One region of the Fructilactobacillus sanfranciscensis genome, then DNA from elsewhere that is predicted to be linked to it. Evidence: a T-box and tRNA genes for the amino acid it is inferred to sense, from the RefSeq annotation. Region 1 holds a T-box; the other holds one or more tRNA genes.

Region 1 (4,412 bases):
TGGACCACATGCTAAAGCTGAACCCATGACTAATCCAGCTACTCCCATGATGGTTCCCCGTTTTTTCTCGGGGGTAATTTCTAGTAATACTGTTTGATATGAAGGGAAAAGTACCCCAACGGCAGCAGCTTCCATCACACGTCCAAGCATTACAATCGGAAAATTATTTCCCAGATAAATAATTAAAGTCCCAAAATCAAATAATATCAATACTAAGGCAAATAAGCGTTTAAAACTCATATTATTTAATAGCCATGGACTGATTGGCATCGTAATACACATGACAATCATAAAGCCAGTCGTTAACCATTGAATCGTGTCTGCTGAAACTCCAAAGTAAGTCATTAAAGTTGGATAAGCAGTTGATAACGATGATTGACTAATGGACATCGTAAAAGTTCCAATTAACATCGTTGCAATAAACAAGAAACGAGTTAAGGGACTCATCGCGTGTTTTGTTTCCATAAATTACATCCCTTTCAAAATCAGTCTATATTATAATTATTACAAATTACATTATACTATAATTTTAGCCATAAAAAAAGAACGCAAATTGCGTTCTTTAATGTTTTTAGAAATTAATACTACCTTGAACTCGAGGATAAGGAATCACGTCACGAATGTTATCCATTCCAGTAACATACATTAAAAGACGTTCAAAACCAATTCCAAAACCAGAGTGTTTTGTTCCACCATATTTACGAAGGTCTAAGTACCATTCGTATTCTTCACGTGGTAACCCAAATTCTTTCATTTTAGCTTCTAAGACATCTTCACGTTCTTCACGTTGGCTTCCACCAATTAATTCACCAATTCGAGGAACTAGTAAATCAACAGCAGCAACAGTCTTACCATCTTCATTATCACGCATGTAAAAGGCTTTGAAATCACGTGGGTAATCAGTAACGAAAACTGGTTTACCAAATACTTTTTCAGCTAAGTATTGTTCATGTTCAGAGTTAAAATCAATTCCCCATTTAACTGGGAATTTAAAGTCAACATCCGCTTTTTCTAATAATTCAATTGCTTTTGTATAAGTAATTCTCGCAAAATCTTCATCAACTGTTTTGTGTAGTAAATCTAACAAATCGTGGTCAACATTATCATTTAAGAATTGTAAGTCTTCTGAAGCATTCTCCAATAAGTATTGAACAACATACTTCAAAAGTCCTTCAGAACGATCTAAAACAGCTGGAAGTTCAGCAAAAGCCATTTCTGGTTCAATCATCCAGAATTCAGCAGCATGACGTTTAGTATGTGAATCTTCGGCTCTAAAAGTTGGCCCAAAAGTATAAACATCTCTAAATGCTAAGGCAAATGGTTCAACTTGAAGTTGTCCACTAACGGTTAAATTAGTTTCTTCACCAAAGAAGTCTTTACTGTAATCATTTTTACCATCATCCGTTTTAGGTGTGTCTTGATCATCTAAAGTCGTTACACGGAACATTTCTCCGGCTCCTTCAGTATCACTACTTGTGATGATAGGAGTATTAACGTACACGAAACCATTTTTTTGTAAGTATTCATGAATCGCAAATGCTGCTAAAGAACGAATCTTAAAGACCGCATAAAAAGTATTTGTCCGAGGACGTAAATGTGCAATTGTTCTTAAATATTCAAGTGAATGAGCTTTCTTTTGAAGCGGAAAGTCTGGATCTGACACCCCTTCAATGTCAATTGCTTCTGCATGTAATTCAAATGGTTGTTGAGCATCAGGTGTTTCAACTAATTTACCAGTAACTTTTAAGGTTGAACTAATTGGTAATTTAGTTACATCTTCATAATTATCTAAACCATCTCGTTTAGCAATTACCTGAATATTCTTGATGTATGTCCCATCGTTTAATTCGATAAACGCAATTTTCTTTGATGATCTTGTGGTCCGAATCCAACCAGAAACGGTAATTGATTCATCGCCAAAATCACGTGGCTTAGTATATAAATCTTTTACTAAAACGTCCTTCATGATAATCTCTCCTTTAATTTTTGACAAAACAAAAAGACTCCGTCTACAAGGGACGAAATCTTCGCGGTACCACCCAAATTGTTTAAATTAATAAACCAACTTATTTACAACGTTAACGAGCTGCAACCGTTGGCCTTTCAACCAAAATAACCTGGGATGTTGTTCACTTAGAAATCTAGTTAAGCTTTCACTATCCTTAACTCGCTACATAGAAATCAACTAAGCTACTATTCCACTGTTTGTCATATTTATCTTATTTAAAATATACAATACCAAACTTAATTTTGCAATTATTTATTTGAAGTAAAAAGCACTTCGTTAATTTGATGACGTAAATCACCAAAATCTTGAAAAGCTTCACGAACTGCATCGACGGGTTCTGCCCCATCGGTAACCTTTACAGCAGCATCTTGCATCAATGTCCGTTTGATTTCAATTTTTAGCATTTCCAAACGAGGAGTTAAGGGATAATCAGCAAAAATTTTGTCTAATTTTCCTTGAATTGCAATTTCTACATCACTTTCAGCCATGATAATAACTTCTTTTAAATTTATTTTCTAAGCATTACACAAGTTCCCTCTGGAACTGAAAAACCTTTTTGAATCATCGCTAATTTACCTGTATCAACATTTCGTTGGTACAAGGTTGCATTATTAGTATTTTGGTTAACTGCTACCACAAATTTTTGATCACTATTGAAAGTAAAATCACGCGGAAATTCACCTTCAATGGAAATTAATTGAATTAATTTTACATTTCCATCTTCTTGAATTTCAAAGACTGCTAAACTGTCATTGCCTCGATTTGAAACATAGACAAAGCGATTATCATTAGAAATGCGAATTGCAGCAGCTCCATTATGAGAGGTCCATTCTGCCGGAATTGTTGAGACGATTTGTTGAACCGCTAATTCACCAGTTTCTTCATTATAGTCAAGGACAGCTAGCTTACTTGAAAGTTCACCAACTAGATATGCTTTACCAGTTTTTTCGACAAATTGAATGTGACGAGGACCAAAACCAGGTTCCATTGTAGTTTCACTAACTAAATGAAGTTTGCCTTGATCTGATAAATCATAGAGATAAACCTTATCCAATCCAAGATCACAAACCGCAATCCGATTATCATAAGTTAAATCAATATAGTGAGGATGTGGACCGCTAGCTTGTTCAGGACGGGGACCAACTTCCCCAATATCATGAATTCGGTCAGTTTCAGTTAAGGTTCCATCATCGTTAATTTTAAAAACGTGGACATTTCCAGTATGGTAATTAGCCGTATAAACATTCTGATGAAGTTCATCGACAGTTACATAGGCAGGACTGCTACCTTCTTCAGTTACATCCTGAATTTCTTTAAAGGGAATGTTAGCACTGTCAAAAGCTAACAAACCACCCACTGTTTTATCATTTTTAAGTTCTTTATCAATCGCATAAACTTTATGAGCCTTTGATTCAGCCACATAAGTTGGTGAACCTGCCTTGGCGACCAATTCAGCATTTTGTAATTCTTTTTTGTCAGTATCTAATTCAATTTGATAGATACCTTGACTTTGATGTTTAGTATATGTACCAACTAAAAACTTTTCAATCATCATTGCTACTCCTCCAACTCTTTTTTTATATTATCCCATATTCAACGAGTACGGTAAAGAAAACGGTTTCACAAATTACCCAATATGGTTTTCGTGTAAAATAGCAGAAAACTCTTTATCCATTTCAGGAGTCTTTTTCCATTCCGTGAATTTGGTCATAGCTTCCGTAGGCATTTCATAATTTTCGTTAATATAATTTTCGTAATTAATCACATGAATTGAATGAGGAATATTAATTTGTAAAATGCGAACTTGCTTGATATAACCTCGTTCTGCCGCTAATTCAGCCCGACCATTTTGCACCATGTTACTAATTTCTAAGTATTTACTATCATCAAGTCTAGTAATTTCTTCAATTAAAGTTAATGTTTCATTACTCTTTTTTGTCATTTAATTCTCCACTATTTTACCAATGTTGTTTAGTGACTGACTTAACGCCTTTTCGATTGGCGTTTAATTTATTTTGTTGGTCTTTAAATTTATTCCAAGTTTCTTCTTTTCGATCGTGCTTTTTTTGTTTGTTGCGTTTTGTAAATTTCATTTTATTCACCTCAATTTTGCTACAAAAAAAGAATTGTTTTCACAATTCTCTTTTTAAAACTTAATTCTATTCTACAGTAACACTCTTGGCAAGGTTTCGCGGTAAATCAACGTTCAATCCTTTGTTTAAACTAGTATAATAAGCCAATAATTGGGCTGGAATTACACTAAGAAGTGGTGTTAATAGTTCATCAACATCGGGAATTACAAAAGTATCATCATCTTGTGCAAGACTCTTTCTCACAATGGTTAACGTCTTAGCACCACGAGCTGCGGTTTCCATCAAGTTACTCCGAGTTAATCCCGCAGTGA
Region 2 (4,412 bases), 340 kb from region 1:
CAATCACGATATTTTTGTCAATGAAAGTAATGTGTATACTTCTGGACAAGCGACTACTGAATACTTACTAAATGATGTTGTTAAGCATGGGTTAACTAAAAGTGCCTATGTGATTGGTGAAAAGGGGTTAAAACAACTCCTTACTGAAAATGGATTTGATTTGTACTCATCCAATCCTAGTTATGTAGTAGTTGCCCTAGATCGAGATTTAACCTATCAAAAACTAGCGCAAGCTGTACTTTACGTAAATGCGGGGATTAAATTCATTGGAACAAATGCCGATACTTTAATCCCCAGTGAACAAGGTATGATTCCCAGTGCTGGAGCAATTATTGATTCTGTCCGTTACGCCACTCATACTAATCCCTTTATTATTGGAAAGCCCAATGATTTAATCGTGAATAATGCGGTAAAACGGATGGGATTACAAAAAGATGAAGTTGTGATGGTAGGGGATAATTATGATACTGATATTGCTGCAGGAATTAAAGCGGGTGTCGACACTCTATTAGTTTATTCTGGTGTTTCTAAACGGGATGAAGTTGCTAAATTACCAAATAAACCAACGAATGAGATTGATAATTTTGATGAATGGATTTTATAATAAACGTGATTACGTGCTTTTAATGATGATTATTTTATTTTCAATCACTATGAGTACTTTTTTGGTTATCAATGCAAATTTCATTTATGGGATTGTGATTAAATATTTAGATTTGAATGATAAATATCATGTTTCACTAAATGTTTTGCTACATAATTTGAAAGTGATGACGGATTTTATTCAGGATCCATTTATTAATGGCATGAATTTAACCCCTTATCACTTATCTAAAGGTGCGTATGAGCATTTTACGGATGTACGTAAGTTAGTTATGCTTGATTATCTAATTTTAGCGTTAAGCACTCTTTATTTGATAATTACTTGGTATAAAAAAATTATTCAACGAGAACTTTGGAAATTAACTGATTATTTAAAACGTACCATGATTATTTTATGGTTATTAATGTTAATTTGTTTAATCGATTTTAATGATATTTTTATCTATTTACACGAAATGATTTTTCCTAATCATAACTGGGTCTTTAGTCCAAAAAAAGATCCGATAATTAATGTATTACCGGATCAATATTTTTTATGTTGTTTTGCAGTGTGGTTTGGTTTAGTGTTTTTATTATTAATTGGTTTTTATGGTTATGGCAAATTACAAATAAAAACGAACAAGCATTAGGCTTGTTCGTTTTTACTATTTAGGTGACTTTTGATTATTCCAATGATGACTGGAATAAGTGAAATGAAGATGATTGAAATTACTACAATTGAGAAATGCTTTTGTACAAAGGGAATATTTCCAAAGAAATAACCACCACCACAGCAAAGGGTAACCCATGCAATACAAGCAGTTAAGTTGTATTTGATAAACTTACTATATTTGTAATCGCTACTTGCGGCAACGAATGGGGCGAAAGTTCTTACAATTGGCATAAAACGCGCGATAAAAATTGCAACCGCTCCATATTTATCAAAGAAAGTTCTAGCATGATCGAAATCCTTTTTCTTAATAAATTTACTAAGAAAGCGGTTTTCGGTAATTGCCATTCCTATTTTCTTACCGATAAAGAAGTTTAATGAATCACCACTTACCGAAGCAATTAGAAATAAAATTATAAAAATCCAAATGTTTAGTCCGTATTTAGGATTAGCTGCTAAAGCAGCTGCAGCAAAGAGAAGTGAGTCTCCCGGAAGAAACGGAAGAATCACGGCACCGGTTTCTACCAATATTATTAGAAATAAAATTAGATAGGTCCAATCACCAAAATTATTAACAATGGTAATTAGATGCTTATCGATGTGTAAAACAAAATCAATCAATGTACTCATATTAGTTATAAATCTCCGTTCATAATGTGTTTTATGCAATACTTATATTCTATCAAACAATTGAAACGATAAAACTTTAAAATTGATTAAATTTAATTGAAAAAGATATTGACGCTTTTAATCTTTACTGGTAATATTATTAATGCCGGTAAGGGAGATTGAGAAATGATTTTGATGATTAATTTTAAATTATTTCTTGACGTTATATCGCTTATCGTGTTATTATTATGTAGTTGTCTGATAGGGCAATTAATTTTTAGTTTTCATTCCGACATAGCTCAGTTGGTAGAGCACCTGACTGTTAATCAGGTTGTCGACGGTTCGAGCCCGCCTGTCGGAGTAGTATTATGGAGAGTTGTCCGAGCTGGCCGAAGGAGCATCATTGGAAATGATGTAAACGGATGAACGTCTGTTTCGAGGGTTCGAATCCCTCACTCTCCGTAAGAAATTTATTAATATGACCCGCTGGTCAAGTGGTTAAGACACTGCCCTTTCACGGCAGTAACATGGGTTCAAATCCCGTGCGGGTCATTTTGGAAGATTAGCTCAGCTGGGAGAGCATCTGCCTTACAAGCAGGAGGTCACAGGTTCGATCCCTGTATCTTCCATTATAATATGGTCCGTTGGTCCAGTCGGTTTAAGACGCCTGCCTGTCACGCAGGAGATCACGAGTTCGAGTCTCGTACGGACCGTTGTTGCAGGTTATACATGCAACTATAAAATTAAATAAACAGCATAAACATAAATGGTATGGCTCTGTAGCTCAGTTGGTAGAGCAACGGATTGAAGCTCCGTGTGTCGGCAGTTCGATTCTGTCCAGCGCCATTTATGGAGGGGTAGCGAAGTCTGGCTAAACGCGGCGGACTGTAAATCCGCTCCTTCGGGTTCGGTGGTTCGAATCCACTCCCCTCCATTTAATAGGGATGTAGTATAACGGTAGTACCTCGGTCTCCAAAACCGCTAGTGCGGGTTCGATTCCTGTCATCCCTGTTTATGATGTTATGGCGGTAGTGGTGAAGTGGTTAACACATCGGTTTGTGGTACCGACACGCGTGGGTTCGATTCCCATCTACCGCCCTTTTGATTGTCTTGCTTTAAAGCAAGAAGAGGGCAATTGATTCAAATGATTTATGGCGGTATAGCCAAGTGGTAAGGCAGAGGTCTGCAAAACCTTCATCGTCGGTTCAAATCCGACTACCGCCTTAGTATTGTCACAATCAAGCAAGCTCTTGCCGAGATGGCGGAATTGGCAGACGCGCTGGACTCAAAATCCAGTGATCATTGCGATCGTGCGGGTTCGACCCCCGCTCTCGGCATAACTAAATAATTAAAAGACTTTGTATAACGGTAAAACGTTAGTACTAAGTCTTTTTTTAATTTAAATTTTTTAAGATTAAGTGCAACTTATAATACAAAATAAAAGCGCCTGAACTATTAGTCCACACGCTTTTATTTTGTATTAAATTAATTTAAATAAATTAAGTACGCATTTTTTAAAGATGTTACCAGTAATACCCAAAATAAAACATACATCGATTTTTCCATAAAACCACCAACTTTATAATGGAAAAAGTGCCTATGTTTGTTGGTATTTTTTAAAACGAAGGGGTACCAAATATCAACTTTGTTTGCTGAAAATCCATCTTCAATGATGTGAATTAGGATTCCAATTGAAATACCAAACATACATACCGCAATGTAAAAATGATTAGATTCCAATAAAAGACTAATATACATAAATAGAAAGACATTCCATAATGTGTGCGTGAATCCACGATGTTTAACGTTAATAAAAAAATGCTTATAAAATAAACCAAAGATTGTAGTTTTATTTAATTCACTATTACGAGAATCAACATCGGGAAGTAAACTTCCAAAACCAACTGAGGCGAAGATGATGGTAGTAATCACTAATGGTACAGTTACATGATTAGTTTGTGAGTAATAATTTACAGCGGTTAAAGATATCGCTTCAGATGATACCAAATGAGTTTTTCCTAACATGTTCTCTTCCTATATTAATTTTAAACCTTTATAGCTATCATTAACTCTTATTATAGGCGGTATATCAACGTTTGTGTAGATTTTCCAAAATAAAAATCCCTAACAAAGCTAAATTTAAGGCTTTGTTAAGGATTTGATAATTAAATTACCCGTACGAGACTCGAACTCGTAGCTCCGCCTTGAGAGGGCGACGTCTTAAACCAGTTTGACCAACGGGCAATAAAGATATAACGTTTTAATTTTACTAATATAATGGTTTTATGTCAATGTTAATTTCAAATTGACATGGCTATTTAATCATTGTAAGATTATTAATGTAATTTATTGGGCATTAGCCAAACTGGTAAGGCAGTGGACTCTGAATCCATAATGTACAGGTTCGAATCCCGTATGCCCAATACTATATTAGTATGTTAGAAAAGTCGCTATTTAGCGGCTTTTTTTATTATGATAATTAATTTTAAACCATTATAATGAGTTTAATAGGGGTGATAAATATGAGTTTTGAAAAGGTTAAAGGATTAAT

The links. A T-box is a leader RNA that pairs with one kind of tRNA and senses whether it is charged. The one in region 1 lies ahead of asnS (asparagine--tRNA ligase), so its partner is inferred to be a tRNA-Asn.
Region 2: it encodes a tRNA-Asn, which carries the amino acid that the T-box ahead of asnS (asparagine--tRNA ligase) is inferred to sense. The anticodon was not compared.

What each region holds. Positions count from the first base shown of each region.
Region 1 covers NZ_CP118925.1:555,824-560,235, reverse strand. Annotated here, with positions in the region: gene PY770_RS02845 (MFS transporter) at 1-465, opposite strand, end outside; gene asnS (asparagine--tRNA ligase) at 572-1,966, opposite strand; T-box leader at 2,012-2,216, opposite strand; gene PY770_RS02835 (hypothetical protein) at 2,257-2,496, opposite strand; gene PY770_RS02830 (lactonase family protein) at 2,517-3,560, opposite strand; gene PY770_RS02825 (hypothetical protein) at 3,636-3,950, opposite strand; gene PY770_RS02820 (hypothetical protein) at 3,967-4,101, opposite strand; gene glmS (glutamine--fructose-6-phosphate transaminase (isomerizing)) at 4,168-4,412, opposite strand, start outside.
Region 2 covers NZ_CP118925.1:891,643-896,054, reverse strand. Annotated here, with positions in the region: gene PY770_RS04550 (TIGR01457 family HAD-type hydrolase) at 1-604, shown strand, start outside; gene PY770_RS04545 (TIGR01906 family membrane protein) at 588-1,232, shown strand; gene PY770_RS04540 (VTT domain-containing protein) at 1,229-1,882, opposite strand; tRNA gene PY770_RS04535 (tRNA-Asn) at 2,150-2,222, shown strand; tRNA gene PY770_RS04530 (tRNA-Ser) at 2,232-2,323, shown strand; tRNA gene PY770_RS04525 (tRNA-Glu) at 2,342-2,413, shown strand; tRNA gene PY770_RS04520 (tRNA-Val) at 2,418-2,490, shown strand; tRNA gene PY770_RS04515 (tRNA-Asp) at 2,500-2,574, shown strand; tRNA gene PY770_RS04510 (tRNA-Phe) at 2,635-2,707, shown strand; tRNA gene PY770_RS04505 (tRNA-Tyr) at 2,713-2,795, shown strand; tRNA gene PY770_RS04500 (tRNA-Trp) at 2,802-2,872, shown strand; tRNA gene PY770_RS04495 (tRNA-His) at 2,887-2,959, shown strand; tRNA gene PY770_RS04490 (tRNA-Cys) at 3,015-3,085, shown strand; tRNA gene PY770_RS04485 (tRNA-Leu) at 3,114-3,198, shown strand; gene PY770_RS04480 (metal-dependent hydrolase) at 3,347-3,886, opposite strand; tRNA gene PY770_RS04475 (tRNA-Glu) at 4,032-4,105, opposite strand; tRNA gene PY770_RS04470 (tRNA-Gln) at 4,212-4,284, shown strand; gene PY770_RS04465 (serine hydrolase domain-containing protein) at 4,384-4,412, shown strand, end outside.